DNA from 3 places in the Ruegeria sp. BI7 genome. Region 3 is predicted to be linked to each of the others. Evidence: riboswitches for the same ligand, from Rfam matches in the RefSeq annotation. Region 3 holds a riboswitch; each other region holds the start of a gene.
The links. A riboswitch is a leader RNA that binds a small molecule or an ion and turns the genes downstream of it on or off. The one in region 3 is predicted to bind cobalamin.
Positions count from the first base shown of each region.

Region 1: another riboswitch for cobalamin. It lies ahead of ACR0JB_RS19085 (CbtB domain-containing protein); the one in region 3 lies ahead of ACR0JB_RS16080 (hypothetical protein).
Region 2: another riboswitch for cobalamin. It lies ahead of ACR0JB_RS19015 (DUF1636 family protein); the one in region 3 lies ahead of ACR0JB_RS16080 (hypothetical protein).

Region 1 covers NZ_JBQFSK010000011.1:71,340-76,914, reverse strand. Annotated here, with positions in the region: gene ACR0JB_RS19110 (thiamine pyrophosphate-binding protein) at 1-198, opposite strand, end outside; gene ACR0JB_RS19105 (DUF302 domain-containing protein) at 278-736, opposite strand; gene ACR0JB_RS19100 (DUF1636 family protein) at 878-1,222, shown strand; gene ACR0JB_RS19095 (hypothetical protein) at 1,219-1,713, opposite strand; gene ACR0JB_RS19090 (CbtA family protein) at 1,781-2,479, opposite strand; gene ACR0JB_RS19085 (CbtB domain-containing protein) at 2,484-2,654, opposite strand; cobalamin riboswitch at 2,691-2,898, opposite strand; gene cobF (precorrin-6A synthase (deacetylating)) at 2,942-3,685, opposite strand; gene cobA (uroporphyrinogen-III C-methyltransferase) at 3,678-4,406, opposite strand; gene ACR0JB_RS19070 (cobyrinic acid a,c-diamide synthase CobB) at 4,403-5,575, opposite strand, start outside.
Region 2 covers NZ_JBQFSK010000011.1:56,897-62,471, forward strand. Annotated here, with positions in the region: gene ACR0JB_RS19000 (hypothetical protein) at 1-450, opposite strand, end outside; gene ACR0JB_RS19005 (NAD(P)-dependent oxidoreductase) at 946-1,902, opposite strand; gene ACR0JB_RS19010 (LysR substrate-binding domain-containing protein) at 2,005-2,889, shown strand; cobalamin riboswitch at 2,962-3,170, shown strand; gene ACR0JB_RS19015 (DUF1636 family protein) at 3,254-3,643, shown strand; gene cobW (cobalamin biosynthesis protein CobW) at 3,640-4,695, shown strand; gene cobN (cobaltochelatase subunit CobN) at 4,699-5,575, shown strand, end outside.
Region 3 covers NZ_JBQFSK010000007.1:135,453-141,027, forward strand. Annotated here, with positions in the region: gene ACR0JB_RS16070 (DNA polymerase III subunit gamma/tau) at 1-1,641, opposite strand, end outside; gene ACR0JB_RS16075 (protein-tyrosine phosphatase family protein) at 1,775-2,269, shown strand; gene ACR0JB_RS16080 (hypothetical protein) at 2,271-2,678, opposite strand; cobalamin riboswitch at 2,762-2,982, opposite strand; gene ACR0JB_RS16085 (alpha/beta hydrolase family protein) at 3,118-3,975, shown strand; RNA gene ffs (signal recognition particle sRNA small type) at 4,008-4,106, opposite strand; gene ACR0JB_RS16095 (bifunctional 2',3'-cyclic-nucleotide 2'-phosphodiesterase/3'-nucleotidase) at 4,146-5,575, opposite strand, start outside.

The DNA of each region.
Region 1 (5,575 bases), on a different contig from region 3:
ATCACGGTGGTGGACAGCCTCTGCCATGAAGCCGGCGGCGTTTTCGTGTTTGGTCAGGTGAAAGGTGATCCCAACCTGTTCCAGAGCATCCACCAGCGTCAGAACCTCGCCGCCGGGCATGCCAAAAGCGTGGCGGCATCCGGCCTCGTATAGTCTTTGGGCCAAAAGGTCAGCCGCGCGGGGGGAGAGGTCCTGCATTCGTTATGCTCCGAAGTTTTCGTTGCTCAGCAGATTGCGGAGGACGTAGCCAGACGCAAGCAGGTTCACGTCAGTGTGACTATTTGGCTGCGGATTCCGCCACTGACTGAAACTTTGTGTCAAGTTCTTGGGCAATATCGCGCAAAGGCTCTCCGCCCTCGTACACATAGGGGGCAAAGACAAAGCTGGGCGTTTTGTAGGACAGGGTGGCGGTGCCGTCGTCGTTCTCAGTTACGTAAAAACGAATCGGCGCTTCGATCATTGCACTGACAGAGGTTTCCAGAACGCGCACGGCATAGTCGTTGTTGAAGGCACCGATCACCAGATTGCCGGGTATAGTGATGCCACGGGCCGCAGCCGCCTTGGTCGGACCAGCCTGCGTGACCACGATCAACCCGTTTTCCTTCACCGCAGCCTTCGTATCCGCGACCAGTTCCTCATAGCTTTTGACGGTTGGATACACTGCCCAACCCGACAATGGTTCCTCGGCCCGGACAGGCAGGGCGAGAAGACAGAGCAAACCCAAAAGCGTGCGCATGACGGTGCCTCGTTCAATGTGACTGTCTGAGTGATGCCAGAAATCCGAGTTCCGCGCACGCACATTTCCGTGCGTATTCAGGATTGCGCCGACGTCCAGAAAGCCGCAGAAACATGCAAACTATCAAACACGAGGCCACACGTGGACCCGATACGCCTATTGATTTGCAGCAGTTGTGCGGGAACGCGTGACCGAGTGGCCGAGAGGCAGGCCGTGGATGACGCGCTGGTGCGTGCAGGGCTGAATGGTCGGGTCGTCATCTCGGATCACGCCTGTTTCAGTGGCTGCGCTGAGCCGACCGCATTGGCATTGCAGGCCGCAGGACGGGCGTCTTACGTGTTTTCGGGGGTCGATATCGTTACCGATGCCGAAGACATCGTCGCGACCTGCAAAGCCTATTTGGACAGTCCCGCAGGTTGGATCGAAGACGCCCGACCCTGCGGGCGACTTCGGATGTGTTTGCGCGCGCGGATACCGGCGCTTTAATCGACCTGAACGGTCACGGCTGCGCTGACCGGTACGTTGTCGACCGTCAGTGCGCTGTGGCCGTTTGCGTTCAGCGAAACCGAAACCTCGACCTCTCCCTTCGGAAGATCGGGGATGTGTATCCAGTTGCCGTAGAGCCGGGCTAGTTTCTCGCCATTGATGTAAACATGCGCGTGGCCTTCGCCGTCTACATCGGCTGTTGACGCGTTTTCCGGGGCAAACCGGAAATTCTGCGGCATGACGTGCAGGTTCCACCCGGCCATCGGGTCCTGGGTCAGCGCGATTGCAACGCTGGGGGCGTCCGCCCCTGCGGGCAGGTTTACCGTGGTCGAATGGTCATGGGCCATCGCTTCGGCATGCGCGCCGCCGTGATGGGACGGATCGCCATGATCGTGGCCGTCAAACGTGACGCCATTGGCTGCCGCCAGCACAAAACCAGTACCTCCACCGAACACAAGGCCGATTGCAAAAAGGGCAAGTGAGCGTGCCATTTTTTCTTTCCTTTAGGGCAAAAAGAAACGCGCCGGGCAGAACCCGGCGCGTCATTATATAAGAGGATCAGGCCGCTGCTTCGACGCGTTTGCCTTCGCTTTGCCAGAAATACCCGGCAAAGGCACCGACCAGAACCCAGGCCACCAGACCGATGCCAAAGGCGCGAGCAGCAAACAGAGCGCCGATCTCGGTCGGTACGGGGCCGGTGAACACATCCGGTTCGGGCGCACCGATCAGATGGGGTGCCAGCAACAAGGCTGCTGCGATCACATAGCTGATCAGGTTGCCGCCAAACGCAATCAACCACAGCGCAACAAGCGCAGCACCAACAGTGGCAAACCACCAGACCTGTCGGGCATAGACGTCAGCTGCCGCTACACCAGGCACCTCTGGTGCCAGGGTAAAGCCAGGCGCCAGATGAAAGGCGATGAACCCAGCCAGACCCCAAAGCACGCCGGTGCGGCCATCAATCGTGTGGCCCTGGCCTTCGGCCACGGACATCAGAGCAACCATCAGCAGCGCGTAACCGGTATAGGTCAGCATGGTGAAAATGACGCTCAGCGCGTCACGGGTCAGTTCCGAGAACATGCCCGGCAATTCGGGATGCGCCGAAACGGCTTCGGCTCCGAAGTGCACCAACTCACCGGATTCGTACAGCTCTGCGTGCAACAAAACAGGTTGCACAAAGACCAACTGCAGCAAGGCGGCTATCAGCCCCGCTGCAGCACCAGCTAACAACGCGCTGGTCAGTATACGACTGAACATGGTCTTAGTGGCAGGGGAAGCCGGTCGCGTGGCGCACGTCGTGTGCTGCGTCATGCAGCGCCGCGGCCTGTACGTGACCGGTCAGGGTGATGATACCCAGACCCAGTACCACCGCGAACATGACCGGAAAGATACCAGCGCGCGAGGCGGATGCTGTTTGCGTTTGTGTTGCCATCTTTTATTCTCCTTTGCCGCCGCACCCGACGGCCGGTGTTTCAATTGTCGCCTGGCAGGTCTCCTGGCTTGCGGGTCGATGCCTCTGTTCGCCTTCCCCCTGAGAAACAGGAGTGGCTGGTTGAACAGGGGCTCTCCGCTTACAGTCGCGGGGGCGGCTGTGGACTTGGCTGCCATGGCAGTCGCACCACATTCCCTCTTAGCATCCGGATGTCTCCGGCAGGACCAGACGCGTTCATTTAGCCTCTATGGTGCCGCAGGTGCAATCGTCATTTGCGACCTTTTAGGTCAGATCACGCGCTTTTTCAGCAAATAGATATCCATGATCCAGCCATGATCGGCACGTGCCTTGGCGCGGGTGTCCAGAATCTCCTGCGCCACATCGGTCAAAGCGCCTTTGATCAGGATTTCCTCTTTCATGCCGACATAGGCACCCCACCAGATGTCATAATCGGCCATGTCCAGAGTTTGAAACGAACACTCGCCATCCAGCATTACCGCTGCTTTCGAGGCATTTGCCGGCCAGCCTTCATCCCTGATCCGCCGTCCGGTGGTCACAACATAAGGCGCGCCCAGATCATTTATCGGGATGGCGTGGGCGGCCGTCAATGCCTGCAGCGCGGTGATGCCAGGGATCACCCGTGTCGTGGGCTGAGGGTCCAGCCGCGACGCGATTCGCAGCGAGCTGTCATAAAGCGACGGGTCGCCCCAGATCAGCAGCGCCACTTGTCGCGCATCTGGATGGGCAGCAATCGCCTCGTGCCAGCGCAGGGCAATGGCATCATGCCATTCGTCGACCCCGCGCAGATAACCATCATCGGCTCGGCGCTTGGGAATGTCGAAATAGGCGATCTGCGGCGGAGTGTCCGTCACAGCTGCAATGATCTCTTCGCGCAACCCGGCCAGATCAGCCTTGTTCTCGCCCTTGTGCGGGATCAGGATCAGGTCTGCATCGCGGATGGCATTTGCCCCTTGCAAGGTCACGTGATCCGGGTTGCCAGTGCCAATTCCGATCAGAGACAACTCAAACATCGTCGAACTCTGCCAACGGGCCATACAGGATCAGCGCCGGGGCTGTGCCGATCTCGACCTCCAGCTTTTGCGACAGCGCGCCAATCGTTGCACGGTGCAGGCTCTGGTCGGGAGTCGATACGGATTCGGCCATTAGGGCTGGTGTTTCCAGCGGCAGGCCATGCTCATGCAGTGCATTTACCAACAGGGGAAAGGTCCGTTTGCCCATGAACACCACAGTCGTTGCATCCGGATCGGCCAGCGCGGGCAGGTTCAGATCTTCGGGCAGTTTGCCACTGACATCGTGGCCAGTGACAAATTGCACCCGTCGTGCGGTCAAACGCCGAGTCAGCGGTATCCCCGCCGCTGCCGCTGCCGCAACCGCCGAGGGGATGCCAGGGATGATTTCATATTCGATCCCGGCCGCACGCAGGGCAACAAGTTCTTCCTCCAGCCGGCCAAACAGTCCGCCATCACCGGATTTCAACCGCACCACGCGAGCACCGGTCTTGGCGTAATCCACCAACAGGCGGCTCACGTGATCCTGCTTGGGTGAGGGTCGCCCGGCCCGTTTGCCCACGCCCACCAGATCTGCATCGTCATGCGCATGACTTAGGATCGGGCCGCTGCTGAGGTCATCAAACAGCACCGCATCTGCTTTTTGCATCCGGTCGACCGCCTTCAGGGTCAAAAGCTCGGGATCACCGGGGCCGGAACCTATGAAGGATACGAAACCGCTCATGCCGAAGCCTCGGCGATCAGGTGAAAGAACGTACCAGTGACATTCCCGCGCACCGATCCTGTTTGAGGCCCTTCAGCGCCTTCGGCATCAAATACTCGCGCCAGTGGTGCGTCAGGCTGTTCTACTATCGAAGAATAGTGGAACTCATGCCCCCGCAAAGCCGCATCGACAGCAAAACCGGGCATCGGGGCCAGCAATTTCGCACGGCGATATCCCAGATTGAACTTGCGCTTTTCATACGAGGTCACCAGCCCCAGCAGGCCTGCCATCTGATGTCGCTCGCCCTCTTTGTCGATCAAGGCCTGACCCAGCGCCATGTATCCACCGCATTCCCCATGCACGGGTTTGGATTCAGCGTGTTTGCGCAGTCCGGTCTGGAACATGTCGGCGGCAGCCAGTGTGCCCGCATGCAATTCCGGATAACCACCGGGCAGCCAGACCAGATCGGCATCGGCAGCAGGTGCCTCGTTCGCCAGAGGTGAAAACGGCAGAATTTCTGCGCCCGCCGCGCTCCAGCCTTCCAGCAAATGCGGATAGGTAAAGGAAAACGCGGCATCGCGGGCCAGCGCAATCCGTTGCGCCGGAGGGCGCGGCAGCGCGGCTGACGATGGCCCATCGGGGCCTGAGGAGGCCGCCACCTTAATCGCCTCAAGATCCACATGTTCGCGCAGAAACGCGGCATAGCCGACAATTGCGCTTTCTAGATCAGGATGCTCGACCGCCTGTATCAGGCCCAGATGGCGTTCCGGCAGAGTCAAATCACCGCGCCGGGGCAAAACGCCCAGAACTGGCAGACCCGCGCGCTCCATACCCAGACGCGTCAGACGCTCGTGCCGCGGGCTGGCGCAACGGTTCAGGATTACACCGGCAAACGGCAGGTCGGGGTTGTACATCCGAAACCCCAGTGCAGTTGCCGCCGCTGATTGCGCCTGACCGCCCACATCCAGCACCAGCACCACAGGCCAGCCCATGCGCTGGGCGGTTTCGGCGCTGGACCCGTGCCCCAGCTCGCCCGGCTTGGCGACGCCGTCAAACAGCCCCATCGAACCTTCGGCGACCACGATATCCGCACCCTCGGCCTGTGCCGAAATCGCGCTCAGCAACGGATCACCCATCGCCCAGCTGTCCAGATTAAACGAGGCCCGCCCGGCTGCTGCCCGGTGAAAGGC
Region 2 (5,575 bases), on a different contig from region 3:
GTCAGGATACTTTATGGGTTGCTTTTCGCTATCCCTTAGTATCAGCACCTCATCTGGCTCTGCAGTTTTGAAGGCACTTATGGTCAACTGTTCTGTGTACAGTGCCTGTATCGACTTTGAAGTCATTGCAAAACGGGTGTGCTGTGCATTGTCCCCGTATTGGTATCCATCCGCGGTGATGCAAATAAGGTCTGTACTCAACAGCCAATCAAGTGCCATGCGGAAGCGATGGGCAGTCATGTATGCCGGTCTGTACCTGCTTTCACGATCAAGGCGCTGCTTCTGCCGTCCTATTCCTACGGACATTCCGCACTTTTTTACATGGGCCCGCAACACATTGACAAGCACAGTCCCTGCGCAGTCACTGAACTTTTGCTGTTCTCGTTGATTGCGTTTACGCGCATAGCTTGCTTGCCACTGCGCGCAAAGCCAATCTAGCGTGGTATCCAATCTACCTTGCGCTTGCTCGTTGTTAAGTTGCAGATACGGCTCGAAAGCCCAAGACTGCGCCGCACCTTGATCGGGTAGGTTAGCCTCTTCTATAGCTTGCCTAATGTGCCTCAGAAACTCTTGGCTCCGGTCTTGGTTCATTACAAAAATCCGACATATTTTTGCGCGCACCTATCTACCTTCTTTGTCGAACCCACTTCCCCCATACCCCTCACTTCTGACCGTGTTGTTTGCTTGGCTCCTTAGCCGGGCCTCTGGGAAGTATCTAGCCCATCAGACTTTGACACTAGAGGTTAGCACCCTTTGCCATCTCTTTTTGGGCGTTGACAATACCTGCACCAATCTCCAGCTTGTGTGACACAAAGTGAGACACACAAGCCAACCTCGCTCCCGATAGCTTTGGGAATTCAATGGCTTAGAAAAACGGTAGCGGGTCCGGTACTCGCCTCCACTTCTTTGATTATCTAACCGGTATTCAACTGCGCTCGGTGTGCGCTATTCGGCCTGACCTCTCTGTGGGATAACTTCATAACCCGGCTCCTCCGGTTCATCATCGTGCATCTCGGTCGGGAAACCGGGCGCCGTGATATCCAGCCCGGTCGCGTCCTCCAACCGCTTGATAATATTCGGTGACAGTTCGCGTTCACCATAGCGGGCGATACCGTCGTCGAAGATGCGGATCATTACCGGGTTGATTTCCAAGGGCACTCCGGCGCGGTCGGCGACGTCTTGGAACAGTCCGATGTCCTTTTTGACAAGGTCCATGGTGAAAGAGATATCGCGGGACCCGTTCAGAATGACTTGGCTTTCCGTTTCATGCACGAATGAAGTGCCCGACGAAATCTTTATCGCCTCATAAGTGGTATTCAAATCCATCCCGGCCGCTTTGGCCGTTACCAGCGCTTCGGCACAGGTGATCAGGTTGGCGGTCGCCAGATAGTTGGTCAGAACTTTTAGGACCGAGGCTGAGCCCAACTCCCCCGTGTGCAGCACGCGCCGCCCCATCGTGGTTAAAAACGGCAGAATCCGCTCAAAGGTTTCGCGATCACATCCGGCGAAAATCGAGATATTGCCAGTAGCCGCCCGGTGGCACCCGCCCGAAACCGGGCAATCCACCGCCGCGCCTCCACGCTCGATCACCATGGCGCCCAGTCGTTTAACCTCGGCTTCGTCGGTGGTCGACATCTCCATCCAGATCTTGCCCGGCCCGACCTCGGGCAGCATATCTTGCATCACTGCGTCCGAGGCCGCCGGGGACGGCAGGCAGGTTATAACGGCATCGCAGTCCCGCATCATCTGCGCCGGGCTTTCCGCGGCTTCGGCCCCCTTGGCCACAAACTCGGCCACCAAATCGGGGTTAAGGTCGTGAACCGTCAGGTCAATCCCGTTGCGCAGAAGCGAGCCGGACAGTTTGCCGCCCACATTTCCTAAACCGATAAATCCGACTTTCATGTTTCCCTCCTGACGGTCGTATTCGGGCCGAGTATCAGTGTTGTCTGTTAGAAACGAAAATGATTAATAATGCCAATTATGGTCAAAATAATTTGGTGATCTATGGACCGCCTTCCAAACCCCACATGGTTGCGCAGCTTTGAAACCGCCGCGCGGCATCTGAATTTCACCACCACAGCAAAAGAGCTGGGCCTGACGCAGACGGCGGTCTCATTGCATATCCGGTCGCTTGAGGCCGAGCTTGGGCAAAAGCTGTTCACCCGGAATGCCCGGCGGTTGGAACTGACTGAGCTGGGGCAGTCTTATTCGTTGACTGTGCGGCGTGCGCTTGGCGACATCGCCCTGTCCACCAACAGCCTGTTCGGCCCTGCCTCTCGCCAGACCCTGACGATCCGTGCGGCGATATCGACAGCCACCTATTGGGTCGCGGCGGAACTGCCCGACTTTACCGCTCGCCACCCCGAGATCCCCGTACGCCTTGTCTCGCACATCTGGAATGACAGCGTGGCCCCCGGCGATGTGGATGTGGAAATCCGGTTGGGTTATGGCGATTGGCTCGGCGTTCAGTCCGAAAAGCTGACAGACGAAATGCTGGTACCGGTATGCCGGGCCGGGGACTCGCCCGCGACCCTGAACGTACTGCGGCAAGGCCCTCTGATTCATATCCTTGGATACGAAGACAACTGGGCGCGGTACTTTCAGGCCAACGGACTCGCGCTTCCGGACCAACCGCCCCGACATTCGGTGGACACCTCGGTCGCAGCACTGCAGCTTGTGATGGCCGGTGCGGGCTATGCAACGGTTCTGGAACGGTTCGCCCGGAATGCGATCCGGCAGGCTGCGCCGATTGCAATTGCGGGTCCTGCGATTCCCTTTGCCCAATCGCATTACCTGATCCGTACACAAGGCGCTGCGCAACCGACCGCTGCGGCAGGGTTGTTTTGCGCCTGGCTGCGGGAACGGCTGGCCGTGCATGCCGCAGATTGACACAGGCTGGTCGCTTTTTCGGTTTGAACGATTTCACCATGCGCCTCGTGCTTGACAAGCCCCCTGCCCGTGCCGCATGTCGCATGCGTTGGTGTCCATCTTCGGATGGATGAAAAGGGAATGCGTCAGCGGGCAACCGTCAAACGCAGCCGCCCCCGCGACCGTGACCGGAGAGGGTGCCCAATGCCACTGGCCCGCAAGGCCGGGAAGGCGGGACATCTGCCGGGGCAAACGCCCCGACATCCGCAAGCCGGGAGACCTGCCAGCACCCGAAGTTGAAACCGGACGGGGTGATCCGGTGTCGGGTCCATGTGCAGACGTGGCCCGCATGAAACCCCGTCCCCTGCAAAGAGGATTTGGGGGGATGAGAGACGTGACCGAGACTGCACCAGTCGAGCTGCTGGTCTGCACGACCTGTCGGCGTGGCCTGCCGATTGAAGACGATGCGCAACGTCCAGGTGCCCTGCTGCACAAGGCACTGGAAGACGCAGATTTGCCCGAAGGTATCGTGCTGAAGCCGGTCGAGTGCCTGTCAAATTGCGATCAGGGTTGTTCCATAGTGCTGCGCGGCGGACCGACCCGCTGGACCTTTGTGTACGAAAACCTGAACGAAATCGACCATGTCGACACCATCGTCGAAGGCGTCACCAAGTATCTCGCCGCCGAAGACGGTTTGGTCAAATGGCGCGAACGTCCCGAACATTTCCGCAAAAACTGTGCGGCCCGCATTCCCCCGATTGGAGCCCTGAAATGAGCAACCTCGAAAAACTCCCCGTCACTGTGATCACCGGCTTTCTGGGTTCGGGCAAAACCACGCTGGTCAAACATCTAATGCAGAACCCGCAGGGCAAGCGTCTGGCCGTTGTCGTCAATGAGTTCGGCGATGTTGGCGTCGATGGCGATATCCTCAAGTCCTGCGCCATTCCCGATTGCCCCGCAGAAAACATCATGGAATTGGCCAATGGTTGCATCTGTTGCACCGTGGCCGATGATTTCATCCCGACCATCGAAGCCCTAATGGCGCTGGAACCGCGCCCCGATCACATCCTGATCGAAACCTCGGGCTTGGCCCTGCCCAAGCCGCTGCTGAAAGCCTTTGACTGGCCCGATATCCGTTCGAAAATCACCGTGGACGGCGTGATCGCTCTGGCCGATGCCGAGGCTGTCGCCGCCGGTCGCTTCGCCCCGAATGTCGAGGCTGTGGACGCCCAGCGCCTGGCCGATGACTCGATCGACCACGAAACACCCCTGTCCGAGGTTTTCGAGGATCAGATCTCCTGCGCCGACATCATCCTGCTGACCAAGCCCGATCTGGCTGGTCCGGAAGGCGTGGCAAAGGCCAAAGAAGTGATCGCAGCCGAGGCTCCGCGCCCCCTGCCCGTCGTCGAAGTTGCCGAAGGCGCTGTGGACGTGCGCGTCGTACTGGGGCTTGAGGCTGCCGCCGAGGATGACATGGATGCACGCCCGTCGCACCACGATGGCCACCACGATCATGAACATGACGATTTCGAAAGCATTATCGTCGAGTTGCCGGAACAGACCGATCCGGCAGCACTGGTTGCCAATATCGAACGCTTGGCAAATGAGCTGAACATCCTGCGGGTCAAAGGTTACGCCGCTGTTCAGGGCAAACCGATGCGCTTGTTGGTCCAGGCGGTTGGCGCACGCGTGCGACATCAGTACGACCGCCCATGGGAACCCGGCGAAGAGCGCCGCTCGCGTCTGGTGGTGATTGCCGAACATGACGACATCAAAGAGGCCGCGATCCGCGAGATCCTCGCGGGTGTGACCGAGGCCGCCGAGTAAGCCATGCACGTCGTCTTCCGCGAAAGCCACGGGCTCGAGGAAACCGAGACCCCGACCGATCTGGGCCAAAGCCCGGCGGATCTGGTGGTGCTGTCCTTTTCGGACAGCGACCTCGGAGCTTTCGCGGCAGGCTGGCATCGCGGTGGCGGGGCTGAGGGGCGGATGCCCACGATGCGGTTGGCCAATCTGACGGCGTTGAAACACCCTCTGTCCGTCGACACCTACGTCGAACAAACTCTGGAAGGTGCGAGAGGCATCCTGATCCGCCTGATCGGCGGCGTGCCTTATTGGTCCTATGGCCTGCAGCAGGTTCTGGCGCTGGCGCAGGACAAGGGCATCGCGCTGGCTGTCCTGCCAGCGGATGGGCGCGAAGATACGCGGTTGGACGACTTTTCCACCCTACCCGTTTCAACCCTGCGGCGGCTGGCGCATCTGTGCGATACCGGCGGCGAAGTTGCAGCGCAGGCCGCGCTGGCACAGATGGCGTTGGCGGCGGGGCTTTATGCAGGCCCTGTGATGGGCGCTAAAACCATCCCCGAATGCGGCGCCTGGTGCCCTGACCGTGGCGTAATTCCGGTGGAAAAGGCGTTCACGGGCGATGCAAAACGCCTTCTCGTGAGTTTCTACCGCGCTTACCTGACCTCGGCGGACACCGCCCCGGTCGCGGCCCTGATCCGTAACCTACGCGCGCGCGGGTTCGAGGCTGTGGGCCTGTTCGCGCCGTCGCTGAAAGCCCCAACCGCCGCCGAATGGTTGCGCGGAAATATTGTAGCATTGCAGCCGTCGGCCATAATCAACGCCACTTCATTCTCGGGCAAGGGCGCGTCTGGCACATCTCCGCTGGACGCGGCCAATGTCCCTGTGTTTCAGGTCGCTTTGT
Region 3 (5,575 bases):
CAGAACCGCCTGCACCAGCGGGTGTTCGCGGGCTTCTGCCTTCAGTGCTTCCTCAGCCGCGTTTTCCTTTTCATAGATCGTCTCGCCGCCGCCTTCGTTGACGACAGTGACTGCCCAGCGGTTACCGGTCCATCGCTGCAGGGCGGTCCCCAGACGTTGCGCCAACTGGGCCGAGGCACGCTGGGTCGGTTGGAATTCGATACGCCCGGGTTGATAGGCTGCAAGCCGCAAAGACCGCTTGACCTCATCCAGAAGCACACCGTCCCGGTTTGCGCGGATCAGTTCGACCACATGATCGAAGGTCGGATAGCGTGCCAGGGCGGCCTGCACATCCTGCGCCAACGCCGCGCTGGGAGCGCCGCCGCCCCCACCATGGGCGGGAGCTGCGTAAGAAGATGCCACCGGCGCTTGCGTCTGAACCGCGGCATGCGATGGCACCGGTATCCCGCCACCGGGTCCGCCATTTGGCGGTGGGGGCGTGTCTTGCAGACGTTTGATCAACTCTTCCGGGCTGGGCAGGTCAGCCACATGGGTCAGTCGGATCACTGCCATTTCAGCTGCCATCATTGCATTTGGGGCCGCCGAGACCTCTTCGAGCGCTTTAAGCAACATCTGCCACATCCGGGTCAGGACGCGCATCGGCAGGGCCTCGGCCATTTGTTGACCACGCGCGCGCTCGTCCGGCGAAACGGTGGGATCATTGGCTGCGTCTGGCGTGATTTTAACCACAGAGACCCAATGGGTGATCTCGGCCAGATCGCGTAGCACGGCCAGCGGATCGGCTCCTTCGGCATATTGCCCGCCCAACTCGGTCAGCGCGCCTGCAGCGTCCCCGCGCAGGATCATGTCCATCAGGTCCAGTACCCGACCGCGATCAGCCAGGCCCAGCATCGCGCGGACCTGATCGGCGCTGGTTTCACCCGCACCGTGCGAGATCGCCTGATCCAGCAGCGAGGTCGCGTCCCGAGCCGAGCCTTCAGCCGCACGGGTAATCAGCGCCAGCGCGTCATCCGCGATCTGAGCGTTTTCCGCCGCCGCAATCTTGCCGAGCAGGCCGATCATGTCCTCGGGTTCGATCCGGCGCAGGTCGAACCGTTGGCAGCGCGACAGAACCGTCACTGGCACTTTACGAATCTCGGTGGTGGCAAAGATGAACTTCACATGCTCGGGCGGTTCTTCAAGCGTCTTGAGCAGCGCGTTGAACGCGCTGGTCGACAGCATGTGGACCTCGTCGATGATATAGATTTTGTAGCGCGCGCTGGCGGCGCGATAGCGGACACTGTCGATGATCTCGCGGATATCGTTCACACCAGTACGGCTGGCGGCGTCCATCTCCATCACGTCAACGTGGCGGCCTTCCATGATGGCCACGCAATGTTCGCATTGGCCGCAGGGCTCGGTCGTTGGTTTGCCGTCACCATCGGGGCCGATGCAGTTCATGCCCTTGGCGATGATCCGTGCCGTGGTGGTTTTGCCGGTGCCGCGAATGCCGGTCATGATGAAAGCCTGTGCGATCCGGTCGGCCTCGAACGCATTTTTCAGCGTGCGCACCATGGCATCCTGACCGACGAGATCGGCAAAGGTTTCCGGGCGGTATTTGCGGGCAAGAACCTGATAGGCGGGGCTGGGCGTGTCGTTCATATCTGCTCTGTCGGATTCGGGTTCCGATGCAGCGTAGAGACCCCCGCCGCCCGCGTCCACAGCAGGCTTGGGTGAATTTCGGTTTGCAGCACAATTTGCACGCTTTAGAAGCGAGTATCAGGGAGGGTCCGTAGTGAGCCAGTTCGCACTTCATTCAGTTCAGATTGGAAACGGCACCGTTGCCTTGTCGCCCCTTCCGGGGCGCGGTGGCGGGTATACGCGGGACTTGGGAACGATCTGCGACTGGCAGCCGGATCTTGTGATCTCGATGACCACCGAGGTCGAAATGCTGCAAGAGGGCGCAAGTGGGCTTGGCGAAGACCTGCACGCACTCAATATCGAATGGGTGCATCTGCCGGTTGCGGATTTCGGTACGCCGCCTCCTGAGGTTGACGCGGCGTGGGGCAGTGTCAGCCCTGCGGCGACTGATATTCTGTCCCGCGGGGGGCGGGTGTTGGTGCATTGCCGGGGCGGCTGTGGCCGGTCCGGGATGATCGTGCTGCGCCTTATGGTCAAGCATGGCGAAGACCCCGAGACAGCGTTGGCCCGTTTGCGGGCGGTGCGGTCCTGCGCCGTCGAGACCGACGGCCAGATGGAATGGGCAGCCCTTGGGCGGACGCGCGACTAGATCAGAGCGCCACCTGTCGTTCTGCCTGTGCTACCGGGTTGGGCGGGATCGCTGTGACCTCAAGCATGGCGCAGGGTGGGGTGGTTAGCATGCCTGCAGGGCGTATAGTCACATCCGGGCCGAACATCATATCTGCGTAAGCATCCAGCGACTCGAGGGGCGCATCATCACTTGCGTCGCAAAAGACGCGGATCAGGTCTTTTTGCGCGCGAAACCGTGCGCTGCATCCTTGCGTGCAATAGGCCAGCTCAGTGCTGCCGTCGAACTCAAAATCAGGCGTCGTCGCAGGAACGGCCGCGTCCATCGCCTGCACGATCGTGCGCGCCATCCGGGCCAGCGCCGGACAGGTTTTTCCTGTGCGTTGGCAAACGGTTGCGGTAAATTGGTGTGTCTTTGTCTTCCAGATCATATTGCGCCCTCCGCGCGTGGAACGGGGGCATGGATCAGGTGTGGCAGCGTGCTGACGACCTGCCCGGACACCCCGTCCGAGTTTCGGTTTCTTGTTCGATGGCAGGTCTCCTGACTTGCGGGTCGTTGCGTTGCCGACCTTCCCAGCCTTGCGGCCAGTGGTGTTTCGGCATTGCTCACCGCTTACAGTTGCGGGGGCAGTCGCGGCCTTGGTTCGTTCCGGTATTCCGGGCAGAACCGCACCGTGTTCCCTTTTCATCCCGCCCCGGGGACCGGGGACGAGAACCATCACCCAATCGCTAGCGGGTAGGGGTGACCTGAGTCAAGCCGCCTTTTGGTGGGGCAAAGTGGACGCGTGGTCATGCGGAAACAGGATTGACTTAGGGTGGCAAAAGATGCCGTTTGGGGTGGTGAACTAATCGGTTCAGATTGAGGGCGCCATGCTGGATACCGCACAAGCTGTTTTAACCGAGGATTTTCAGTTTCCTTCTGGTTCGACCCAACTGTCGGCTCGGCTGTACCTGCCGGTGGCCGAATCTGGGATCGCAGTGGTGATCCACAGCGCCACCGGGGTGCCGCGCGACTATTATCAGCATTTCGCACGCTGGTTGGCTGCGGAACATGGCATTGCCTGTCTGACCTATGATTACAGCGATTTCGGTCATTCGCAGAGCAGGCCATTGAAGTCAGCTCAGGCCACGATGGCGGATTGGGCGCTGATCGACATGCCTGCGGCTCGGGCCGAGATGCGCAGGCGATACCCCGACGCGCAGCACTGGAGCATCGGCCATTCCGTCGGCGGTATGCTGGGGCCGATTCAGCCCGATATTGATCAGATCGACCGTATGATCTGCGTCTGCGCCGGGCCGGTGACTGTGTCGGACCATCCCTGGCCTTATCGGGCGTTGGCTTTGCTGTTTTGGTACGGACACGCGCCCCTGGCCGTAAAAGCGCTGGGTTACCTGCCGGGCAAGGCACTGGGATTCGGATCGAACCTGCCTGCCAGCGTCTATTGGCAGTGGCGCCGCTGGTGTACTGCGCCGCGCAACTACCTGCCCGAAATCGGCGTGTCCTTGCCCGAGGCCCGCTGGGCACAGTCAGACACACCAGTGGATCTGTTCAGCTTTGAGGATGACGATCTGGTGCCAATGAACGCGGTCTGGCGGCTGGCTGATCTGTACGGGCCCAACGCACGCCGCCATTTGTTGTCTCCGGCCGAGTTCGGACTGTCCGAGGTTGGCCATATCGGTGCCTTTGCCCGGCGCAATTCGGCTGTCTGGCCACGGTTGATTGCCTAGGCCTGTTCGCAACTTTTCAATGTCGGGAGTTAAAGTGAGAGGTTGGACATCGACCCAAGCGGGGCTCGTTGTGGCTGCTTCCTTCCGGACCTGACCAGGTTGGCGAGGCGCTCGCCCGCGCCAACCTCTCGGGGTCTGATATAGGCAACGGGCGCAGGAAACACAACCCGTCAGAGCGTCAAACGGATCAGCAAAAAGCCCTCATCGTCTTCTCTGACGACGTGAGGGTCATATTCTTCAAGCTCGGCAATGTGGGTTTGTGCCTTCGGACCGGTTCTTAACAGCGCAGTCGCGCCCTGCATCGGGGCAAAGCCAAAAGGATAGGGCGCATATTGCAAGGGATCTTGCGGCAGTGCGCCGGACAGATAGTCCTGCAAGACGCGCTGAACAGGCAGGTTCGGCAGCGCGATGGGCTCGGCCTGATCAACAAAGGGAAAGTGACCCCCGCCATTGGCACGGTAATTGTTCAGTGCGACGACGAACCGTTGATCGGCGGCCATCGGTTGGCCGTCAAAGCGAATGTTGCGAATGCGCCGGTTGACGGGGTCGATCAAGTGACCGCCAGCGTCGAACCGAGCCGGTTGAGAGAGATCAAATTGATAAGTAAGTCCCTGTATAATATCAAAATTATGCCCCGCCCTGTTGATGTCGACCAATGTGGTCTGATGTCCCGGCGTAATCTGGTTGAACACACCTGCAGACATCTCAAGCCAGTCGCTGATCTGCTCTCCGGTGACAACTACCGCCTGCAGCTCATTGGGAAACGCATACATGTCGTTGACATGGCGCAGGCATATCTGGCCGGGCGGGACGTCGGTGAAAAACCGGGGGCCGGCACGCCCCCCGAACTTTGAAGGCGCGGTCGCGGACAGAACAGGAAAATCCGCAAATGACGTGTCCTGCAGATAGGGCCGCAGGGCTGCTGCCTGGGCCGCGGCGGTCAGAACCAAACCTCTGTCCGGGGCGCAAAAACTGAAATAGCTGTGCAAATGCTGATCGGTCTGGCCAACGGGTTGCGCCGTGCGCCGCCGGGTTTCCGAATGGCCCCGGGCGAAAAGGCGCGCCAAAACAGGGTCTTCCTGGATAAGCTTGGGTGAGCCGTCGGGTTTGGTTGGGCATATCGAACGCAGACTGACGCGATGATCCTGAACGGTCCAATGGCCATTTCCCGCCCTGTCCAATGTCAGGTCGATCACCCCCAGAAATGACCCGGACGCACCGGGCATGACCACCGGCTTTCCGTGAACCAGACCCCGATTTGCATCGACGTGCTCAATCCCGTCATGTGCGTTTCCGGGCAGTGTCAGATGTGAATGCCCGGCAATCAGCGCATCAATTCCTTCGATACCGGCCAGCGGGATGACGGCATTTTCCAAACCCGTTTCCGGTTCGGCCGACCCTATCCCTGTATGCGCCAACGCAAGGATCAAATCGCAACCCTGCGCTTTCAGATTCGTCACTTTTTGTGCGGCGCAGGTCAGGATATCTTCGATGACGACCTTGCCTTGCAGCAGGTGTGCTTCCCATTTGGCTGTCTGCGGTGGTAGGACTGAGAACGCACCAATTTTCAGCGTAACATGTTGATCATCAAATTTTATTT